One region of the Stenotrophomonas genospecies 5 genome, then DNA from elsewhere that is predicted to be linked to it. Evidence: riboswitches for the same ligand, from Rfam matches in the RefSeq annotation. Region 1 holds a riboswitch; the other holds the start of a gene.

What was found. Region 1 has a riboswitch for glycine ahead of ACX9OW_RS13085 (trimeric intracellular cation channel family protein). Riboswitches for the same ligand answer to the same signal wherever they lie in the genome.
Region 2: another riboswitch for glycine. It lies ahead of gcvP (aminomethyl-transferring glycine dehydrogenase); the one in region 1 lies ahead of ACX9OW_RS13085 (trimeric intracellular cation channel family protein).

Annotation. Positions count from the first base shown of each region.
Region 1 is NZ_JBTMUW010000001.1:2,844,627-2,855,931, forward strand. Features, by position in the region: gene ACX9OW_RS13075 (NAD(P)/FAD-dependent oxidoreductase) at 1-1,118, shown strand, start outside; gene ACX9OW_RS13080 (GIY-YIG nuclease family protein) at 1,218-1,493, opposite strand; glycine riboswitch at 1,533-1,622, shown strand; glycine riboswitch at 1,636-1,741, shown strand; gene ACX9OW_RS13085 (trimeric intracellular cation channel family protein) at 1,824-2,441, shown strand; gene ACX9OW_RS13090 (3-deoxy-7-phosphoheptulonate synthase) at 2,639-3,712, opposite strand; gene ACX9OW_RS13095 (hypothetical protein) at 3,970-4,230, opposite strand; gene ACX9OW_RS13100 (hypothetical protein) at 4,688-5,044, shown strand; gene ACX9OW_RS13105 (DNA alkylation repair protein) at 5,104-5,838, opposite strand; gene ACX9OW_RS13110 (MarR family winged helix-turn-helix transcriptional regulator) at 5,835-6,335, opposite strand; gene ACX9OW_RS13115 (serine hydrolase domain-containing protein) at 6,502-7,659, shown strand; gene ACX9OW_RS13120 (Fic family protein) at 7,692-8,420, opposite strand; gene ACX9OW_RS13125 (hypothetical protein) at 8,413-8,883, opposite strand; gene groL (chaperonin GroEL) at 9,026-10,675, opposite strand; gene ACX9OW_RS13135 (co-chaperone GroES) at 10,757-11,044, opposite strand.
Region 2 is NZ_JBTMUW010000001.1:2,184,775-2,196,079, reverse strand. Features, by position in the region: gene ACX9OW_RS10230 (catalase) at 1-345, opposite strand, end outside; gene ACX9OW_RS10225 (AraC family transcriptional regulator) at 459-1,169, shown strand; gene ACX9OW_RS10220 (amino acid permease) at 1,252-2,622, shown strand; gene ACX9OW_RS10215 (VOC family protein) at 2,723-3,133, shown strand; gene gcvP (aminomethyl-transferring glycine dehydrogenase) at 3,217-6,084, opposite strand; glycine riboswitch at 6,147-6,249, opposite strand; gene ACX9OW_RS10205 (multidrug effflux MFS transporter) at 6,551-7,777, shown strand; gene ACX9OW_RS10200 (hypothetical protein) at 7,890-8,279, shown strand; gene ACX9OW_RS10195 (M2 family metallopeptidase) at 8,385-10,352, opposite strand; gene ACX9OW_RS10190 (phosphoethanolamine transferase) at 10,920-11,305, opposite strand, start outside.

The DNA of each region.
Region 1 (11,305 bases):
TGTCAGCGCCGGATATCGCCGCACCGCTGCGCCACATCCTCGGCCACCAGCGCAACGTGGAAGTGCGGCTCGGTGAGGTCGTGGCCATCGACAGGCAGCTCCGCCAGGTGCGGCTGGCCGACGGCAGCACGCTGGACTACGACAGCCTGCTGCTGGCTACCGGCGCCACTCACGCCTACTTCGGCAACGACCAGTGGGCCGATGATGCGCCCGGCCTGAAGACCCTCGACGATGCCATTGCCCTGCGCCGCAAGCTGCTGCTGGCGTTCGAGCGCGCCGAAGCCGAACCGGACCCGGCCAGGAAGGCGGCGTGGCTCAGCTTTGCCGTCGTCGGCGGCGGCCCGACCGGCGTCGAACTGGCGGGCACCCTGGCCGAGATTGCACGCCATACGCTGCGCAATGAATTCCGCCACATCGATCCGGCCAGCGCCAAGGTGCGCCTGGTGGAAGCCGGTCCACGCGTGCTGTCCTCGTTCCCGGAAGTGCTCTCGCTGAAGGCGCGCCGGCAGCTGGAAAAGCTGGGTGTGGAAGTGCTGACCGGAACGCCGGTGAGCAACATCGACAGCCAGGGCTTCACGCTGGGTGACCAGTTCGTGCCGGCGCGCACCGTGGTGTGGGCGGCCGGCGTGGCCGCCTCGCCGCTGGCGCGCACGCTGGACGTGCCACTGGACCGTGCCGGGCGCGTGCAGGTGCAGCCGGACCTGACCCTGCCCGGGCATCCGGAACTGTTCGTGGCCGGCGATCTGGCCGCGGTGAACCAGGCCAACGGCAAGCCCGTGCCCGGCGTAGCGCCCGCCGCCAAGCAGATGGGCAAGTACGTGGCCGAGGTCATCCGTGCACGCCTGCACGGCAGGCCGGAGCCCGGGCCCTTCAAGTACGCGGACTACGGCAACCTGGCCACCATCGGCCGCATGGCCGCCATCGTGCACCTGGGGCGCCTGCAGCTGTCGGGCGTGCTGGCCTGGTGGTTCTGGCTGGCCGCGCACGTGTTCTTCCTGATCGGCTTCCGCAACCGCATCGTGGTGCTGCTGAACTGGGCGGTGGCGTATTGGAGCTACCAGCGCAGCGCACGCATCATCTTCGGCGATGACCAGGATGACCGCCGGCCGAAACGGTAGCGCAGGTCTGCAACGGGGTCTGATCCCCTTCCTGCGGAAAGGGATCTGACCCCACGTCGCGTCGCGACTGACTGCGATGCGCCGTGCCTGGGCACGGCGCTACAAAGATGCGGAATCCAATGCCTGCAACCACGCCAGCTTGCGCTCGCGCGGCAGCTGTTTGAGCTGCCATTCGGCGCGCGAGGCGGCGGAGCGGTCCGGGTACTCGCGCACGGCCAGGATGCGCAGCGGCGGGCGGGCCCGGGTGTAGCGCGCCCCCGTACCGGCGCGATGGGCGGCGAAACGCGCGTCCACGTCGGTGCTGATGCCAGCGTAGTAGCTGCCATCGCGGCATTCGAGCAGGTACAGGAACCACGGGCGGTGGGACGGGGCCATGCCGGGATTATGCCGTGCTGCACCGCAGCGGATATACTGCCCGCGAATGCAGGAGAGAGGCGCCGCGTTGGCGCCCGCCGAAGGCGCAGGCTCCCATGATCGCTCAGGCCGGTGGGCTGGAATCCCACCAACCATGCATTCGACTCGCCGAGCTGGAGAGAGGTCACCGGGCATGCCCGGTACGATCCGCCGAAGGGGCACGCGGCCTACGCCACTGAACTCTCAGGCAAAAGGACAGCGGGAGCGGCACCGGTCATCGTCATCCCGTCATTGCGCAGGCAATGGCGGCGTCCGCGCATGGCCGGCCCCATCGCGTCCGGAGCCTGTTCCATGTTGCTGTCCATCATCTACCTGATCGCCATTTCCGCCGAAGCCATGACCGGCGCACTGTCCGCGGGACGCCGCCGCATGGATCTGTTCGGCGTGGTCATGATCGCCTGCGTTACCGCGCTCGGCGGTGGTTCATTGCGCGACATCCTGCTTGGCCACTATCCGCTGGGCTGGGTCAAACATCCCGAGTACCTCGGCTTCACCGTGTGCGCGGCGCTGATCGCCACTTGGGTCGCACGCTGGATGCACCACTTCCGCCGCACCTTCCTGGTGCTCGACGGCCTGGGCCTGATCGCCTTCACCCTGATCGGTTGCTCGATCGCACGCGAGGCCGGTCATGCCACGCCGATCGTGCTGATCGCCGGCATGCTGACCGGCGCGTTCGGCGGCGTGCTGCGCGACATTCTGTGCAACGAAGTGCCCCTGATCTTCCAGAAGGAGCTGTACGCGATCATCGCGCTGCTGACCGGCGCCGCCTATCTGCTGCTGCTGCACTGGAACGTGTCCGATGCCACGGCCATCCTGTGCTGCCTGGCGGGCGGCTTCGCCCTGCGCCTGCTGGCGATCCATTACCGCTGGGAAATGCCGAAGTTCGTGTATCACGACGAAGTGCATTGAACGATGGCGTGTTCGCCGGGCGTGGCCCGGCGCTCCCCTTCGTGCCCTGCACCACCCCGGCGATGGACCTGGCGCTGTCGCTCATGCGCAGCGCCAGGCGCATCGCCGGTGCGGACGGGCCGGTCTCCAACTCCGACCGGCCCTGATCGCGGCCGCACCCCCGCAGGCGCAGGCCGCCATCCACACACATGCCGCGCTCAGGCGGCTTCTGACACCGTCACTTCGCGACGGGCGCGCACGGCCGCAGCCAGTCGCTCCAGCACCGTCACGGTGGTGTCCCAGTCGATGCAGCCATCGGTGATGCTCTGTCCGTAGACCAGCGGCTGGCCTTCCACCAGTTCCTGCCGGCCTCCCACCAGATGGCTCTCGATCATCACGCCCACGATGCGCTGTTCGCCGTCCTCCAGCTGAACGGCGATGTCTTCGATCACCTTCGGCTGGTTTTCCGGGTTTTTCAGGCTGTTGGCATGGCTGGCATCGATCATCAGCCGCGTCGGCAGCCTGGCCTTGGCCAGTGCCTGGCAGGCATCGGCCACGCTGGCCGCGTCATAGTTCGGCTGCTTGCCGCCGCGCAGGATCACATGGCAATCCGGGTTGCCGGTGGTCGAAACGATGGCGGTGCCGCCCTGCTTGGTCACCGACAGGAAGTGATGCGGGTTGGAGGCCGCGCCGACCGCATCGGCCGCGATCTTGACGTTGCCATCGGTGCCGTTCTTGAAGCCCACCGGGCACGACAGGCCGGAGGCCAGTTCGCGGTGCACCTGGCTTTCGGTGGTGCGTGCGCCGATCGCGCCCCATGCCACCAGGTCGGCGATGTACTGCGGCGAGATCACGTCAAGGAATTCAACGCCGGCCGGCAGGCCCAGCTTGTTGATGTCGCGCAGCAGGCCGCGGGCAATGCGCAGGCCCTTGTCGATCCGGAAGCTGCCGTCCAGGTCCGGGTCATTGATCAGGCCCTTCCAGCCCACCGTGGTGCGCGGCTTCTCGAAGTACACGCGCATCACGATCTCCAGCTCGCCGGCCAGCGCGTCGCGCAGAGGCTTCAAGCGCTGTGCGTACTCGATGGCCGCATTCGGATCGTGGATCGAACACGGGCCGACCACGACCGCCAGGCGATCGTCGCGGCCATGCAGGATCTGGTGCAGGGCCGCGCGCGAAGCACTGACGGTGTCGGAGGCTTCATCGTCACACGGCAGCATCGCCAGCAGCTGGGCAGGCGGTGTGAGCGGTTCGATGGTGCGGATGCGCAGGTCGTCGGTATGGGGGGGCATGGGGGAGGTCTCCGGTACGTTGGGGGTCCCCAGCGAGGCGGCATGAAAAAAGCCGCCAGGTTCGCTGGCGGCTTTCGGGAATGCGTCTGAAGCTTTCTTCAGGGTGAGCGCAGTCCTTCCTCCGCCAGTGGCTTCGGAAAGTAATACCAGTAAAAGCGGGTAGCGGCTGCGTTCATGGGGTGTATTGATAGCACAGCTTCTGCGCAGCACAAAATGTTTCATCCGCAACTGGGGAAGCGGTTCAGCAGCACGGCGATCTAGCGGCTGCCATGCACTTCCACGTCCAGCAGCAGGCCCTCGTGGATATCGGCCCAGCGCTCCAGCACCTGGTCCAGCTCCCGCCTCGCCTCCTCCAGCTGCTCGGGGTTGAGCAGGGACCGCGCCGTGTAGAGATCGGAGACCAGCCGCCGCAGTGTCGATTCCGGTATCGCCACCGAGGGCCCGTCCACATCCGGCAACTGCAACGCCGGGGTGTCGCCGGGAGGGCCGAACAGCGTGACCTGGAGCGTGCTCTGCATGATCGACTTCCCTGTGGGTAGACGTGGGCAATGCACTGTTTACCGCGTTCGGATGACCGGCGCATGTGCCGGTGTACGGATCGATCGTGTCGCGACTGGACCGATGGTGCCACCGCGTTGAGATCTTCCTTCCAGGCTTCCCACCCTTCGGCCCGGAAGGGGCGTGCAGGCGATCGATGCGCGGTTATACGGGCAATGGCATATGCGATACATGTGCTCAAGATGGTTTGCCACCGGAAAAGGGTGGCCGGGTCGGCAAAGCCCGAGGAGATGTTGTTTACGCTTGTCAGCCGGCGTCGCCTTGGGCGGCGCCGGCTGGCAATCCGTCCGCGTTCCATGGCGGGCGGTGCGGGGGGGCGCTTGCGCCCGCCGGATCAGTGACCCGGTCTTTGCCGCCACGTACCGTCCGCCACCTCTTCCGGTGGCGGTGTCGTCTGTCCTGTACGGAGCACACGCCATGAACACACCACACGTTCCCTTCCCCGGTGCCCACCCCGATCCGGCCAATGCCGATCAGGCGCCGTTCGATCCCAACGGTCTGGTCGCCCACCTGCAACGCATCGGCAGCGGTGCGGCCGCCGATGGCCAACCCTGGCCCGAGCGCCATCCAGCGAACGGCCGACGCATGATGCTGGCCGATGCCGATGGCGCACTGGCCGGCCTGCGCATCGTGCAGGAGGTGCTGCTGGCCGCCGAACGCTGCCGCCAGAATGCCGCGCCCGAACATCACGTGAGCGACCGGGTGATGGAAGGGTTGATGCTGGCATCCCTGGGGCTGGCCACGCATGCGGCCGAACGCCTGCAGCCCCACTAGCCGCGTCCGCGCAATGTGACCGGGCCCGATGGCCCGGTCATGGGCCGGCCCCCGCCGGATCACAGTGAACGCAGTGCGCGCCTGCGGATGTAGGCGTTGGCAGGGCTGTCGCGCTCGCGTTGCCAGCGTGTGCACAGGTCACGCAGCCACTGCGGCTGGGTCTTCCCGGCATCGTTGAGCCAGTTGCCGACGGAATCCTGCACATAGCGTTCGGGATCATCAGCCAGTGCCTCCAGCAGCGAATGCGCGTGTTCGGGATGCTGCTTGAAAAGAGCGATGTGCGCCGCCCAGACGCCACGGGGACGCAGTGCTTCACAGGCAAACCGGCGCAGATGCGCGGACGGTTCCTGCGTCCACGGCTGCAGGCATTCAAGCGCCAGCAGTGGCCCGGCAACGATGTCGGTGCGCAGCGCCAGCCACACCCATTCGCGCACGCCGAAATGCGGATCATCGGCCAACGGGCGCATCTTCTCCAGCTTCACCGGCAGGGAGGCGGTGGCATCGCCACCGATCAGGTAGCAGGCCCAGCCGCGCACGGTGTCGGATGCATGCGACTGCCACTGTGCAGGATCACCCTGCCTGGCCTCACGCAACAGCGTTGCCGCCAGAATCATGCGCTGGGTAATGCCTTTGCTGGCGGCATCGCGCATGCATTGAATGGCAGTCTCCGGCAGCACCGCAACGGTCTGCAGCAACACCGCGAAGTCCACGGCCAGACATTCCGCCAGATGCGTGCTGGCGGCTGCCCCGGTATCCAGCTGATGCTTTCGCGCCGGGCTGATCGCTGCGCTCACTGCAGGTCCTTCCGTCCGCCGCCGGTGTGCTGCCACACCTTGGCCAGCAGCTGTGAGAGCTGCACCTGCTCGGCAGTGTCCAGGCCGTTGAACAGGCCCGCGATCCACTGCGTGTGCTGATTGAAGAGGTCTTCGGCCAGGCGCTTGCCCTGCGCGGTCAGCACGATCTGCAGGCGACGACCATCGTCCGCATCGCTGCGCCGCTGCAGCAGACCTTCGCGCTGCAGGCCATCGAGCAGGCCGCTGATGGTGGCGCGGGTGACGCCGGCGCGCTCGGCCAGCGCATGCGGCGACAGTGTGCCGCCGGCACCGTGCAGCAGGAACAGCACGATGAAGCGGCCCTCACTGAGCCCGTGCGGTGCCAGCCGGCTGGCGCAGTCGCGATCGATCGCCGAGGACAGCGACAGCAGCTGGAAGCACAGATGCAGGAGGGCGACATTGGCGTGGCCACGTCGCCGGGCCTCATCCAGAAGGGCGCCATGTTTTGCCTCAAGCACGGTGATTTCCAATATGTTTAGGTGCCTAATCATATTCATGACGGGATGGAGCGCAACACCTACGGGGCCTGCCGCCGGGCCCGGCCGGGCGCACTCCTCGCGCAGGGGGCTGCAAGCAGCCGAAGCTGCGGTAGCATCGCGCCACGTCCCGCCAGGAGTTCCACGCATGCGCCGTGCCGTCCTGCTGTTGCTGACGCTGTTCCCCGCCGCCGTAATGGCCGCTCCCCCTCCCGTGCCCTCCCCGGCCCGGATCGATGCCGAAGCCAAGCGCCTGATGCAGGTCGCCCACGCCCGAGGGATGGCAGTGGCCGTCGTCGACGGTGGCAAGGTCGTGCACGTCGCCGCCTATGGCGAGCGCAACGCTGCCGGCGAACCGCTGCAGACCGACACGGTGATGTATGCGGCATCGCTGACCAAGATGGCCTTCGGCCACCTGATCGCGCAGCTTGCACAGGACAAGGTGATCGATCTGGATGCCAGCATCGCCAGCGCGCTGGACAGACCGCTACCGGACTATCCGGCCGAGCCGAAGAAGTACGCCGATTACACCGTGCTGGCCGGCGACGAACGTTGGCGCCGGCTGACCCCGCGCCTGCTGCTCAACCATGCCAGCGGCTTTGCCAACTTTGCATTCCTGGAGCCGGACGGAAAACTGAAATTCCACTTCGATCCGGGCAGCCGCTATGGCTATTCCGGCGAAGGCCTGATCCTGCTGCAGTTCGTGCTGGAGCGCGGGCTGGGCCTGGACGTGGGTAGGCTCATGCAGCAGCGCGTATTCGACCGCTTCGGCATGCCCCGCACCAGCATGATGTGGCGCGAGGATTTCGCCACGAATCTGGCCGACGGCTGGACCGCCGAAGGCACGGCGGAGCCGCACGATGAACGCAGCCGCGTGCGTGCCGCCGGTTCGATGGACACGACCATCGCCGACATGGGCAATTTCGCTGCCGGCTATGTCAGTGGCCAGGGGCTGTCGGCATCGATGCGCCGGGAGCTGGTGCGGCCGCAGCTGCCGATCACCACCGCCAGCCAGTTCCCGACGCTGCAGCCGGAACTGCCGGTGGCGCAGCGGCGCAGAAACCTAGCTGCGGGACTGGGCGTGGTGACATTCACCGGTCCACAGGGCGCAGGCTTCTACAAGGGCGGACATGACGATGCGGTGGGCAACACGCTGGTGTGCGTCGAACAAGGCCAACGCTGCGTGGTGATCCTGGGCAACGATGTGCGCGCCGAAGCGGCCTTTCCGGCACTGGTGCGCTTCGTGCTGGGCGAGACGGGGGTGCCGTGGGATTGGGAATACGGCAACAAGAGCTTTGTCAGATGACGACAAAGATCCCCACCTCGCGGCGGGGGCCACTACTCCGGAATGTGGTAATTGCGGGCTTGATCGAACGCGTCGTACCCAGCAGCGACAGCTGGATCTTCATACGCTGCAACCTGGTCTTCACCTGTGCGTACTCCATCCAATCCGCGGAGCCCATCGATACGTTGGGACCACACATGACGATCGAGTTGCGGGCCAATATAGGGCCGCAGGTATCCGTCAAGATGCCCTTGGTCCGGCGACTCGATTTCCGCAGTCAATGCGGCGAGATAAGAATCTTTCCGGGTAGCAGTCCAGTTCACTGAAAACCCGGCGCGATGACAGAGCTCTGCGTGCACCAGTAGCATCGCGCGCCCATTGCCATCGAGAAAGGGATGGGCGTATGCGAACAATCCCATGATGAGACCCGGTGCATCAGCGATCCGCCCCTTCTCCTGCGCCAGATGTAGCGCATGCACCACTGCCCGCTGGGACTCGAATGGATGACAGAAGTGAACGTGCCCCTTGGTTACGTGCTTGTCTGGCGCGACCGTTGCGCGGTCCATTCCCGCCCACGGATACAGGCCTTCGAACAGAATCTGATGGACCCTGAGGAAGGCGGCATAGTCGATATGCGCAGCTTGCTCGAGATACTTCAAGGCCTTGGGCAGCTGAGCGCGAAACAATTGATGCTCCGCGATCTTGATCAACTCAAGGTCTTTCTCGCCTGCATGATTTCGCAGGTATCCCACCGCCTCATAGTCACCGAACGGATCAAACACCTTTGAGCCTGTGATGCGCCATCACCAGCTTTACCATTTCCTGACCGGAGAGCTTGTCCTCGCGGGTCAATGCGACCAGCAGATCATCGGTGTCATCACTCTGCACGGTGTCGCCCGCCAGTGATGTCACTGCACTGGCCCAGCTATCCATGTAACGCGCCGCGTACTGTACGCCTTCACGTTTGGCGAGCCGACGCGCCAATTTGGTAATCGCCGTAACAACGTTGCCGCGCGCCGAGCCATGCTCTTTCGTTGCCAAAAGACCAGCGCGTCCGAGCCGCGCCACAGTGCCCGGATGCGCATAGATACCGCGCTCAAGACGCTCAAGCTGGTGGCTCTCAACCAAGGCCCGCAAGGCTTCAGTGACCTGCGTACGTCCACCCAGATCATTGAACTCGGAACGCAAGAAAACCCCCGGCCTAGCAGGGTCAATCTGGCGCAGGATCCGGCCCTTGATATCCATGTAACCATGCTAGCACATCCGAATTAAGGCGCCATGTATCAATAACTTAAGCATCATCCAGGCGTCCGGCCTGCCCCCAGCCGCCCACAAAAAAAACCCCGCCTTGCGGCGGGGTTTTTCACTTCATCGGGAACAGCGGACCTTAGAAGTCCATGCCGCCCATGCCACCCATGCCGCCCATGCCACCGGCGCCGCCCAGGGCCGGCTCGTCCTTCTTCGGAGCTTCGGCAACCATGGCTTCGGTGGTGATCATCAGGCCAGCGATCGAGGCCGCGTTCTGCAGCGCCGAACGGGTCACCTTGGTCGGGTCCAGGATGCCGAACTGCAGCATGTCGCCGAACTCACCGGTGGCGGCGTTGTAGCCGAAGCTGCCGCTGCCTTCCTTGACCTTGTTGACGATGACGGACGGCTCTTCGCCGGCGTTGGCGACGATCTCGCGCAGCGGGGCTTCCATCGCGCGCAGGGCGATCTGGATGCCGTGGTTCTGGTCTTCGTTGGCGCCCTTCAGGCCGGCCAGCGCGGTGACCGCACGGACCAGTGCAACGCCGCCGCCCGGAACCACGCCTTCTTCAACGGCTGCACGGGTAGCGTGCAGGGCGTCGTCGACGCGATCCTTCTTTTCCTTCATTTCGATTTCGGTGGACGCACCCACCTTGATCACGGCAACGCCGCCGGCCAGCTTGGCCACGCGTTCCTGCAGCTTCTCGCGGTCGTAATCCGAGGAGGTGTCCTGGATCTGGGTCTTGATCTGCGCAACGCGCGATTCGACCGCAGCCTTGTCGCCCACGCCGTCGATGATGGTGGTGTTCTCCTTGGAGACCTGCACCTTCTTGGCGCGGCCCAGGTCCTTGATGGTGGCCTTCTCCAGCGACAGGCCCACTTCTTCGGAGATCACGGTGCCGCCGGTCAGCACGGCCATGTCTTCCAGCATCGCCTTGCGACGGTCGCCGAAGCCCGGGGCCTTCACGGCCACGACCTTGACGATGCCACGGATGGTGTTGACCACCAGGGTCGCCAGCGCTTCGCCTTCGACTTCCTCGGCCACGATCAGCAGCGGCTTGCCGGCCTTGGCGACGCCTTCCAGCACCGGCAGCAGGTCACGGACGTTGGAGATCTTCTTGTCGTGCAGCAGGATGAACGGGTCATCCAGGTCAGCGGTCTGCGACTGCTGGTTGTTGATGAAGTACGGGGACAGGTAGCCGCGGTCGAACTGCATGCCCTTGACCACGTCCAGCTCGTTGTCCAGGCCCGAGCCTTCTTCAACGGTGATCACGCCTTCCTTGCCGACTTCCTTCATCGCGTCAGCGATGATCTGGCCGATCGACTCGTCCGAGTTGGCCGAGATGGTGCCGACCTGGGCGATCGCCTTGTCGTCAGCGGTCGGCTTGGAGATGTTCTTCAGCTCGGTGACGGCAGCCACGACGGCCTTGTCGATACCGCGCTTGAGGTCCATCGGGTTCATGCCGGCAGCAACGGCCTTGGCGCCTTCGCGGATCAGGGCCTGGGCCAGCACGGTGGCGGTGGTGGTGCCGTCGCCGGCGTCGTCGTTGGTGCGCGAAGCAACTTCCTTCACCATCTGCGCGCCCATGTTCTCGAACTTGTCAGCCAGTTCGATTTCCTTGGCGACGGAGACGCCGTCCTTGGTGATGGTCGGGGCGCCGAAGCTCTTCTCGAGCACGACATTGCGGCCCTTCGGGCCGAGGGTGGCCTTGACGGCATTGGCGAGAACGTTGACGCCGCGCACCATGCGCGAACGGGCGTCTTCACCGAAACGGATATCCTTGGCAGCCATTGCAATTACCTCATTGGTCGCGCCGGGCCGTGCCCGGCGGCTGGGATGTGGGGATCAGGTTGAAACAGGTCGCGGCGGGGCTCAGCCGATGACGGCGAGCACGTCGTCTTCGCGCAGGACCTTGTACTCGACGCCTTCGCTCTTGTACGAGCTGCCGGCGTACTGGCCGTAGATGACCTTGTCACCGACCTTCAGGGACGGCGCGCGCACGCTGCCGTTGTCCAGCGGCTTGCCGGGGCCGACGGCCACGACTTCACCCTTGGTGGACTTTTCCTTGGCCGAGTCGGGGATGACGATGCCACCGGCGGAGATTTCGTCGGCTTCGATCGGCTTGACCACAACGCGGTCGTGCAGCGGCTTGATGCTCATAGGAGACCTCTTAAGTGATTGATTGGTCTAAAAAAGTCCGGCGATGTTAGCACTCGCACCAGGCGAGTGCCAGAACCGCACGTGAAGAAACCCGACAAGGTCGGGAGCACGGCAGAGATGGAGCCCCCCGGGAGGCTTTCAAGGGGCGTCGCGAAAAAAGTTTCCGCGCCGGACGCTGCGGCAGTGCGGTGGGGTGGCCCCGAATTAGGTGACCAACGTCGCACTGTCAGATATCTGACGTTCATTTACGACAAAGTGTCA
Region 2 (11,305 bases), 660 kb from region 1:
CTTTCCGACTTCGCCAAGGATGCGCGCACGGGTGTACTTGGCCAGCGAGTGAGTGAGTTCGAAATAGCCGTGGGCGGCGCTGCCACGGGCATGCACGATGCGCTCCGGGATGCGCTCATGGTCGAAGTGGGTGATCTTCTCGCGGAGGATGAAGTCCTCCAGCAGGGTGGGGCCTCGTGGGCCCTGGCGCAGCGAGTTCTGGTTGTCGGCGACGGGGATGCCCTGGGCCGTGGTCATCGGGGGGTGCGTGCCGCCGGCGTGCAGGTGCAGTTCGTCGCCGTCGCCACGGCGATGGTCGGGGGAGGGGGCGGGTGCGCGCTTGCCGGAGGGCTTGCTGGCGGCCATGGGTTCAGGTCCTGTAGCGGGGAAGTCAACCTCTACCCTCGCGCGCCAGACGTTAAGCCCCGGTCCCGCGCAGGTGATCGCGCGGACAAGGGCGCCTCGGCTATGCTTGGCGCATGCGAGTCGAGCCCGCCGACATCGAAGCCCTGTTCGACGCCATCCCGGACGTGCTGTTCTTCATCAAGGACCGCCAGGGCCGTTACACCCACGTCAACCAGACCATGCTGCGGCGGCTGGGCCTGCGCGCGCGCAAGGACGTGATCGGGCGTACCGCGGCCGAGATCTACCCGACCGGCCTCAGTGCGGACTATGTCGACCAGGACGCACGCGTGCTGTCCGGCGAGGTGATCGAGAACCTGATGGAGCTGCATCTGTTCGCCAACCGCGAGCCGGGCTGGTGCCTGACCTGCAAGCGGCCGCTGGTGGTCGACGGCAGCATCGAGGGCCTGATCGGCATCTCGCGCGACCTGGGCCAGAAGGACAGCCTGGGAACCCAGTACGAGCAGCTGCGGCTGGCCCTGGCCCATCTCAACGCGCATTACGCCGAGAACGTGCGCATGCAGACATTGCTGGACATCACCGGGTTCTCGCTGTCCAAGCTGGAGCGCAGCTTCCGCAAGGTGTTCCAGATGACCCCGCAGCAGGTGCTGACGCGGCTGCGGATCCAGATGGCCATGCATCTGCTGCATGGCGACGACAGCATCGCCTGCATCGGCCAGGCCTGCGGGTTCAGTGACCAGAGCGCGTTCACCCGCAAGTTCAAGGCCGAAACCGGTTTCTCGCCGCGCGCCTACCGCGCCCGCATCGGCGAGCCGGCGCTGGCCTGAGCGGCCTGCTGCACTGTGCCTATCCCCACAGGCGCGGGACAGGGTAAGGTGACGCCCCTGTAGCCGCCGCCCACTCCTGCCGATGCCCGCCAGCCCCGTTACGCCTGCCTCGCCCTCCCGCCTGGGCCATTCGCTCAAGCCACGCCAGCTGATCATGATGGGGTTGGGCAGCGCCATCGGCGCGGGCCTGTTCCTGGGCTCCGGTGTGGGCGTACAGGCGGCCGGCCCGGCGGTGCTGGTGTCGTACCTGGTGGCCGGCGCACTGGTGATCATCGTGATGAACGCACTGGGCGAAATGGCGGCGGCCAAGCCGACCAGCGGCGCGTTCTCGGTCTATGCCGCCGACGCCATGGGCGCCACGGCAGGGGCGACTGTCGGCTGGCTCTGGTGGGTACAGCTGGTGATCGTGATCGCCGCCGAGGCCGTGGGAGCGGCGGGCCTGCTGGCCACGGTCTGGCCTGCCATTCCGGTGCCGATGGCCGCCCTGGCGTTCATGCTGTTCTTCACCGCGATCAACCTGCTGGGGGTCAGGAATTTCGGTGAGTTCGAGTTCTGGTTCGCCATTCTCAAGGTGGTGGCGATCCTGGCGTTCATCGCCATCGGTTTCGCGCTGCTGATGGGCTGGCTGCCGCAGGTGACCTCTCCGGGACTGAGCAACTTCACCGCACACGGCGGTTTTGCACCGCAGGGCCTGGCCGGTATCGGCGCAGCCCTGCTGGTGGTGGTGTTCGCCTTCGGCGGCACCGAGATCGTGGCCGTTGCCGCGGCCGAGACCGAGGATCCCGAGCGCAGCATCGCCCGCGCCATCCGTACCGTGGCCTGGCGCATCCTGGTGTTCTACATCGGCTCGCTGAGCGTGATCATCGCCGTGGTGCCGTGGACCAGCGAAGCGCTGAAGTCGCCGTTCGCCGCGGTGCTGGATGCGGCCCGCATTCCGGGGGCGGGCACGGCCATCACGCTGATCGCAGTGATCGCCCTGCTGTCGGCCCTCAACGCCAACCTCTACGGCGCGTCGCGGATGATGTATTCGCTGGCGCAGCGCCGCGAGGCACCGGCCGTGCTGGGCTGGACCGACCCGCGGCAGGTGCCGGTGATCGCCGTTCTGGCCAGCGTACTGTTCGGGTTTGCCGCGACGGTGATGGAACTGCTGTTCCCGGACAAGGTGCTGCCGGTACTGCTGAACATCGTCGGCTCGACCTGCCTGCTGGTGTGGACGCTGTCGCTGCTTTCTCAACTGGTGCTGCGCCGCCGTGCGGACCGCCTCGGCTCGCGCCTGCCGTTCCGCATGGCCGGTTTCCCGTGGCTGACCTGCTGCGCCCTGGCGATCCTGGCACTGATCTTCGGCCTGCTGCTGAGCGAGGCGCATACGCGCCTGCAGTTCCTGTCGATGGTGGCCCTGACCGCCACGATCGCGGCCGGCAGTGCGATCGCGCGCCGCATGCGCGAGGCCTGATCCGTACAGCCGAGCGTGGGCTTGGCTCTACAGCGGGCATACATTCTGCGTGCCATCCTGTTCGCGGGGCCGTCATCGGCCCGCTGAACTGGAGCACCCCATGCTGCGCAGTCGTCCGTTCCTGATGTTCACCGGCCAGGCCGAGGCGGCCCTGGCCCTGTACGCCGAGGCGTTCGCCGATTTCCGGCTGCTTGCCCTGCAACGCCATCCCGACGGCGCAGGGGCGGGAGTGCCCGGTCAGGTTCGGCAGGCGACCTTCATGCTCGGCGGCACCAACTATCTGTGCTTCGACAGCCTGGATGTGCACGACTTCACCTTCAGTCCGTCGATCTCGCTGTTCGTCGAGTGCGGTGGCGCCGAACAGTTCGAGCGCGCGGCGCGCGTGCTGGGCGAGGGCGGGCACTGGCTGATGCCGGTGGGCGACTACGATTTCAGCAATCGCTACGGCTGGGTGCAGGACCGGTTCGGTGTGTCCTGGCAGTTGAGCCTGGGGCAGATGCCGGATCCGTGATCGGTTCAGCCGCTGCGCTCGCCGGGCATGGCCCGGCGCTACCGTAAACGAAAACGGCCCGCTTGCGCGGGCCGTTCCGTCAATCACGCTTCGACTTCATCATCCTTGTAGGCGTCGACCGGGATGCAGGCGCACATCACGTTCTTGTCGCCGTAGACGTTGTCGACGCGGGCCACCGGCGGCCAGTACTTCTGCAGCTTCAGGCTGGGCAGCGGGAAGGCGGCCAGCTCGCGCGGGTAGGCGTGGGTCCACTCGCTGGCCGTCACCGCGGTGGCGGTGTGCGGCGCGTTCTTCAGCGGATTGTCCTCGCGGTCCAGGCGTCCATCCTCGATCGCACGGATTTCCTCGCGGATCTGGATCATGGCATCGATGAAGCGGTCCAGCTCATGCAGCGACTCGCTTTCGGTGGGCTCGACCATCAGCGTGCCGGCCACCGGGAAGCTCAGCGTCGGCGCGTGGAAGCCGAAGTCGATCAGGCGCTTGGCCACGTCCTCGGCGCCGATGCCGCTGCTCTTCTCCAGCGGGCGCACATCGAGGATGCACTCATGCGCCACCAGGCCATTGCGGCCGGTGTACAGCGTCCTGAAGTGCGGCGCCAGGCGCTTGGCGATGTAGTTGGCATTGAGCTGCGCGACCTGGGTCGCCTTGCGCAGGCCCTCGCGGCCCATCATCGCGATGTACATCCAGCTGATCGGCAGGATCGAGGCGCTGCCGAAGCTGGCGGCGCTGACCATGCCGACGGGGCCGTTGTCACCCAGCTTGCCCGGCAGGAACGGGGCCAGGTGCGCCTTGACCGCGCACGGGCCGACGCCCGGGCCGCCGCCGCCGTGCGGGATGCAGAAGGTCTTGTGCAGGTTCAGGTGGGAAACGTCCGAACCCCACTTGCCCGGCTTGGCCACGCCGACCAGGGCGTTCATGTTGGCACCGTCGGTGTACACCTGGCCGCCGTGCTTGTGGATGATCTCGCAGATCTCGACCACCTCCTCCTCGAACACGCCGTGCGTGGACGGGTAGGTCATCATGATCGCGGCCAGGCGGCCGCTGTACTTCTCGGCGTTGAGGCGGATGTCCTCGACATCGACGTTGCCGTTGGCATCGGTCTTGGTGACCACCACCTTCATGCCGCACATCTGTGCCGAGGCCGGGTTGGTACCGTGGGCCGAATCCGGAATCAGGCAGATGTCGCGATGCTCCTCACCACGCGAGCGGTGGTAGGCGCGGATCGCCAGCAGGCCGGCGTACTCGCCCTGTGCACCCGAGTTCGGCTGCAGGCTGACCGCATCGTAGCCGGTGCATTCGACCAGCATCGCTTCCAGCGACTCGATCAGTTCCTTGTAGCCCAGTGCCTGGTCGGCCGGCACCAGCGGATGGATCTGCGAGAACTCCGGCCAGGTCACCGGGATCATCTCGGCGGTGGCGTTGAGCTTCATGGTGCACGAGCCCAGCGGGATCATCGTGCGGTCCATCGCCAGGTCCTTGTCGGCCAGTGAACGCAGGTAGCGCAGCAGTTCGTGCTCGCTGTGGTGCGTGTTGAACACCGGATGGGTCAGGAACGCGGACTGGCGCAGCAGCCCGGCCGGCAGCGCGTCGGCGGTGCTGGCATCCAGCGCATCCACATCGGCTTGGGCACCGAAGACGGCGGCCAGCGCAACCACATCGGCGCGGGTGGCGGTCTCGTCCAGGCTGATGCCGACCGAGTCGCTGTCGATCGCGCGCAGGTTGTAGCCGGCGGCGCGCGCCTTGGCGTGGATCTCATCGGCGTGCACACCGGTGACGTGCAGGGTGTCGAAGAAGTCGCCAGCAACCTGCACGCCGGCCTTGCGCAGTGCGGCGGCCAGGATCGCGGCCAGGCGGTGCGTGCGGCGGGCGATGCGGGTCAGGCCTTCCGGACCGTGGTAGACGGCGTACATCGAGGCCATCACCGCCAGCAGGACCTGTGCGGTACAGATGTTGGAGGTGGCCTTCTCGCGGCGGATATGCTGCTCGCGGGTCTGCAAGGTCAGGCGGTAGGCCGGGTTGCCCTGCGCATCGATCGAGACGCCGATCAGGCGGCCGGGCATCGAGCGCTTGTAGGCGTCACGGCAGGCCATGAACGCCGCGTGCGGGCCACCGAAGCCGAACGGCACGCCGAAACGCTGGCTGTTGCCGACCACGATGTCCGCGCCCCATTCGCCCGGTGCGGCGAGCAGGGTCAGCGCCAGCAGATCGGTGGCCACGGCGACCAGGCCGCCGCGTGCATGCACGGCCTCGACCAGTGCCCGGTAGTCGGCCACCTGGCCGAACGTATCCGGGTACTGCAGCAGCACGCCGAAGCTGTCTGCTTCCAGCGCTTCGGCCGGCGTGCCGACGCGCAGCACGATGCCCATGGGCTCGGCGCGGGTGCGCAGCAGCTCCAGGGTCTGCGGGTGCACGGCATCGTGCACGAAGAAGGTGTCCGACTTCGACTTGGCCGAACGCTTGGCCAGGGTCATCGCTTCGGCCGCTGCGGTGGCTTCGTCCAGCAGCGAGGCGTTGGCGATCTCCATGCCGGTGAGGTCGGCGCACAGGGTCTGGAAGTTGATCAGCGCTTCCATGCGGCCCTGCGAGATCTCTGCCTGGTACGGGGTGTAGGCGGTGTACCAGGCCGGGTTTTCCAGGATGTTGCGCAGGATCACGTTCGGCGTGTGGGTGCCGTAATACCCCTGGCCGATGAAGCTGCGCAGCACGGTGTTCTTGTCGGCGATCGCGCGGATCTTCGCCAGCGCCTCCACTTCGGTGATCGACTCCGGCAGCGCCAGCGCTGCCGGCGACTTGATCTTGGCCGGCACGATGGCATCGGTCATCGCATCCAGCGACGCGTGGCCGACGACGTCGAGCATCTGCGCGATCTCGGCGTCATTGGGGCCGATATGGCGCTCGACGAACGCACTGTGGTGCTCGAGCTCACGCAGGGAAGGGGTGTTCTGGGACATGGCGAAGGATCCGTCAGGAAAGGGCACACGCACGGGCACAAGCCGCCGGATGGCGGGCTGCGGGGCGCCCCTCTGTCCTTTTGCCTGAGAGTTTGGAAGCGCGGCTGGCCGCAGCTTCGTGCCCCTTCGGCGCCGGATCGAACCGGTCTCTCCAGAGTTGTGTTGCGGGTGGTATCGGGCCTGAGCGATTACGGGCGTTGCGCCTTCGGCAGCGGTGTTCCGCTTCTCCCACCGTGTTGCCCGCCGATTATAGCCGGTTATGGCCTGCTGCCGGGGCCGCCCGGGCAGCGCCGGCGCCTGAATGGCCGGTGGCCCGGGGCATGCGTTTTGTGCGGTGCTGCATGGCATCGGGCGAATTCCCCGCCTATCATGGGCGGATACCCGAATTCATCTGGCGCCGTCCCTGCTGCAGCGGGACCGGCGCCCGCCGTGCGTGCCGCGCATGGCCTTGCCGGACACCGTTCACATGACCGCCGCTGTTGCTCCGTCCACCCGTCGCATGGCCCTGCTGCTCGCGGGCCTGGCCATGTTCGGCCCGTTCTCCATCGACACCATTTTCCCGGCCTTCCCGCAGCTGGCCCAGCGCCTGGCGGTGGATGAGGTGGCCGTCCAGCAGACCATCAGCGTCTACCTGCTGTTCTATGGCCTGATGAGCCTGGCGCACGGGCCGCTGTCCGATGCCTGGGGCCGCAAGCGGGTGATCCTCGGTGGCCTGGTGGTATTTGCCGGGGCCTCGGTCGGCTGCGCGCTGTCCACTGACCTGCCGACCCTGCTGGCGTTCCGCGCGCTGCAGGGCCTGTCGGCGGGCGTGGGCATGATCGTCGGCCGCGCGGTGATCCGTGACCTGTACCACGGCCATGACGCCCAGCGGTTGATGAGCCAGGTCTCGATGCTGTTCGGCATCGCGCCGGCCATCGCCCCGATCATCGGTGGCTGGATTCTGCTCAGCGGTGCCGGCTGGCCGCTGATCTTCTGGTTCCTCGTGGTGTTCTCGCTGCTGCTGCTGGTGGCCACCGCGCGCTTCCTGCCGGAAACGCATCCGCCGGAGGCGCGGGTACCGCTGTCGCCGCGCGCACTGCTGCGTGACTATGTGCGCATCGGCTTCAACCCGCGTTTCCTGCGCCTGGCACTGGCCGGCAGCATCGGCTTCGGCGGCATTTTCCTGTACATCGCGTCCGCGCCGGTGTTCGTGATGCAGCACCTGCATCTGGGCGAAGGCGACTTCGCCTGGCTGTTCATTCCCACCATCGGTGGCATGACGGCCGGCGCGTTCCTGTCCGGGCGCATGGCCGGGCACACCACGCCGACCCGGCAGGTGACCATCGGCTTCTCCCTGTGCGCGCTGTCGACACTGCTCAACGTCGGCTACGTGGTGCTGGCGCCGCAGTTCGCGCTGCCGTGGGCGGTACTGCCCATTTTCCTGGGCGGCATGGGCATGGCGCTGATCTTCCCGATCCTGGCGCTGGCCGTGCTCGACATGTATCCGCACCAGCGCGGCCTGGCCTCGTCGCTGCAGGCCTTCGCGCAGCTGATGGTCAGCACCGTGGTGGCCGGCGTCGTGTCGCCCCTGCTCAGTGCCAGCCCGCTGCATCTGGCGCTGGGCCAGGCCGGCTTCTTCGCCGCCGGGTTTGTGTTCTGGTACTGGGAGCATCTGCGCGAGCGCACCGCCCAGGCGACCTGCACGGAGGCGTGAGCCCACGGCGGCGACGGCTCGCGGGCTGCGCCGCGGCGCGCGCCAGGCGACGTGAAGCGGCGCAACGGCCGGGGTGCGTTATCCTTGCGCCCCCCACGCAGCGGTAGCGCCCATGTCCATCTCCTCCAAGATCCGCCGCGACCAGCGCCGCCGCAAGGAAGCGCAGGCCGCCAGCCGCGCCGCTGCGCAGGCTTCGCCCGTGGAGCCGCACGCCGAGCTGCGCGACCCGCAGCGCACCCTGCTGGCCGGTATCGTCCGTCGCGACGGCGAGTGGGTACTGGGCATGGATGGCCGCATTGCCGGGCAGACCCACAGCGCGGCACACGTGCTGGCGATGATCATGCAGGCGGGCGAGCTGCATGAGCGCAGCGGCACCCCGGTGCGACTGATGTACTCCGACGCGCTGCGCGACGCCGCGCAGGCCGAAGCGCAGGCACAAGGGCAGACGTTCGAGGAATTCAAATCCGCGCTGGCCGCGCAGCTGGCCGCGAAGAAGGGGTAGCGCCGGGCCATGCCCGGCGAACGCAGCGGTGCGATCAAGGCCGCCGGGCATGGCCCGGCGCCACCGGAACGAAAGGGGCGGATCCTCGCGGATCCGCCCCTTTTCTCATTTCGCCACCGGGGCCGCAGCGCTGGCCTGCCAGCCGCACATCTGGCCTTCGTTCTGCTGCTTGAGCCACTCATTGACCGGGCTGAAGTACTCGATCATCGGGCCGGCATCCAGCTTGTCGGTGCCGGTCAGCTCCTTCAGCGTGGCCTGCCACGGCTGGCTGGCGCCCTTGCTGAGCATCGCCCAGTACTTCTGGCCGGCTTCCTTGTTGCCGTAGAAGGTGCACTCGTGCAGCGGGCCCTTGTAACCCGATGCATCGCACAGGCCCTTGTAGAACTGGAACTGCAGGATGCGGGCGAGGAAGTAGCGGGTGTACGGCGTATTGCCCGGCACGTGGTACTTCGCGCCCGGATCGAAGAACTCCTCGCCGCGGGTGCTGGCCGGGGCAACGCCCTGGTATTTGGCCTTCAGGTCCCACCATGCCTTGTTGTAGTTGTCGGCGGTGATCGATCCATCAAACACGCCCCAGCGCCAGCGGTCGATCATCAGGCCGAAGGGCAGGAATGAAACGCCCGACAGCGCCATGCGCATCTGCGCGTTGATCACGGCCTCGCGGCTTTCCTGCGGTGCATCAACGAGACCGATCGAATTCAGGTACTTGGGCGTCATCGCCAGCACGATCGTGTCGCCGATTGCTTCGTGGAAGCCATCGTTGGCGCCGCCCTGGAACAGGGGCGGCAACGGGTTGTAGGCCAGGTCGTAGTAGATGTGGCCCAGCTCGTGATAGATGGTGGTGAAGTTCTCTTCGTTCGGCTTGATGCACATCTTGGTGCGCACATCGCCTTCCATGTTCATGTCCCAGGCGCTGGCGTGGCAGACCACGTCACGGTCGTCAGGCTTGATGAACTGGGTCTTGTCCCAGTACGACTGCGGCAGCGAGGGCATGCCCAGCGACACGTAGAAATCCTGTGCGCGCTCGGTCATCTGTTTCGCGGTACGCAGTTCGGCCTCGCGCTGGGCCCTGTACTGGCCCGCGACGCTGGCATCCCTGCCAGCCTTGGCCAGCGCAGCACTCAGGTTGGTCTGGTACTGCTTTTCCAGTGCGGCGGTGATGTCCAGGCTTCCGGCACCGGGATAGGGCTCCAGCTGGTCCCACAGGTTGGACCAGTCCTGCTGCCACATGTTGCCCAGCAGGTGCGCGGCGATCAGGCCATTGCCCACCTCGGCCTTGTCCTTGCCGTAGGTCTTGTCCAGCTTGCCGCGCGCGTAGCAGTGCAGCTGCTCGTACATCGGCTTGACCTGCTCCCACAGGCGGTCGGTTTCCGGGCCGATCTGCTCCGGCGGCATGTCATAGCCGCTGCGCCACATCTGCCCGGCATCGGTGAAGCCCATGCCCTTGGCGCCTTCGTTCACCAGGCTGACGAACTTCTGGTAGTCGCCACGCATGTTCCGCGTGGTGCTGTGCCAGCCCTGCCAGGCATCAAGCTGCGCGTCGTAGTCGCGGCTGCGTGCCAGCACCTGTTCCAGTTCCCCCAGCTGGCGGCAGGAGGCCGGGTCGTTGGCATCGGTGCAGTACTTGCCGGCACCGTAGCTGCCCTCCATGCGGGTGGCGATCTGGGTCAGCTCGGCCAGCTTGGCCGGGTCGCGCGGTGCCGGCATCGAGGACATCAGCTTCAGCAGATGGATCGCACGCTTGCTGTCTGCGCTCATCGGCTGGCCCTCGAACTTCGCGGCCTGCTCGATCCAGCTGTTGAGCTGGGTCAGCGAACGCTCGTTGGCCTTGGCCGCGATGCGCTCCGAATCGCTGTTGATGTAGGTGGAGGACAGCCACTGCGCCGAGGTCATCTCCGGATAGGCGGCCTTGTATTCGGCATTGATGCGGGCAACGAACTGGTCGGCGGTCTCGCCGGCCGGTGCGCTGCTGCCGGCGGTCTCGGCGCCGGGGGACGCTTCCTTCTTGCAGGCAGCCAGGGCCAGCGTGGCGGCGGCGACAGCAGCGGCCAGCAGGAGATGACGGTGTTTCACGGGCGGTCCTTGGGTGGTGAACGACGGCCGAAGGCTAGTGGGCGCGCGTGCCCACCGCAAGTGGGGAAGGTTGGTGGGGTTCGGCAGGGCTTGCAGCCCTGCACCCGCAGAAGCAACTGCGACGGCAACGGCCGGAGCAAAAGCGGGTTTCCTGTGAGTCGGCGGGGTGGGGCCGGTTGCGGGGGACGCCGTAAATACGTCCCTGTAGGCTCGGTCGCGCCATCCATGGCGCTCACGCCCCCGCAACCGGACCCACCCCGCCTTCGACAGTTGGCCGCGATCTGTCGGAAATACTCTCGGGGTCAGATCCGTTTTCCGCAGGAAAACGGATCTGACCCCGGAATTTCACCTACCAACAGCGGAGTGAACCTGTCGAAGGCGGGGCACTGTGGGTTTGCGGGGTGTGAGCGCCATGGATGGCGCGACCAAGGCTACATGGACGTACTTGCGCCGTCCCCGCGAACCCACAGTGCCCCGCCATCCCACGGAATGCCGCTTCGGCTTTTGACGTTGACGTTGCCTTGGCTTCTGCGGGTGCAGGGCTGCAAGCCCTTCCGCCCCCGCCCCTCAGCTCTCGCAGCCGGCGAACACGTCGCGATCGCGCTCGTACAGCGCCGTCCTCACCTGCATCAGGCCCAGCACCGACGGGAACAGGTTGTCGTGGTCGGTATACGCTGCCGAACGCTTTCGCACGCACTGCAGGTCCAGCCCGCGACTGCTGGCGAAGCCCGGCGAGAACCACATCGTCATCGGTACGCGGGTCTGCTCGGCCGGGGCGATCGCATAGGGCACGCCGTGCAGGTACAGGCCCTTCTCACCCAGCGATTCGCCATGGTCGGACAGGTAGATCATCGCCGTGTCGTAGTCCTGCATGCCCTGCAGCGTGCCGATGGTCTTGCTCAGGAAATGATCGGTGTACAGCACGGCATTGTCATAGCTGTTGGTGATCTCTT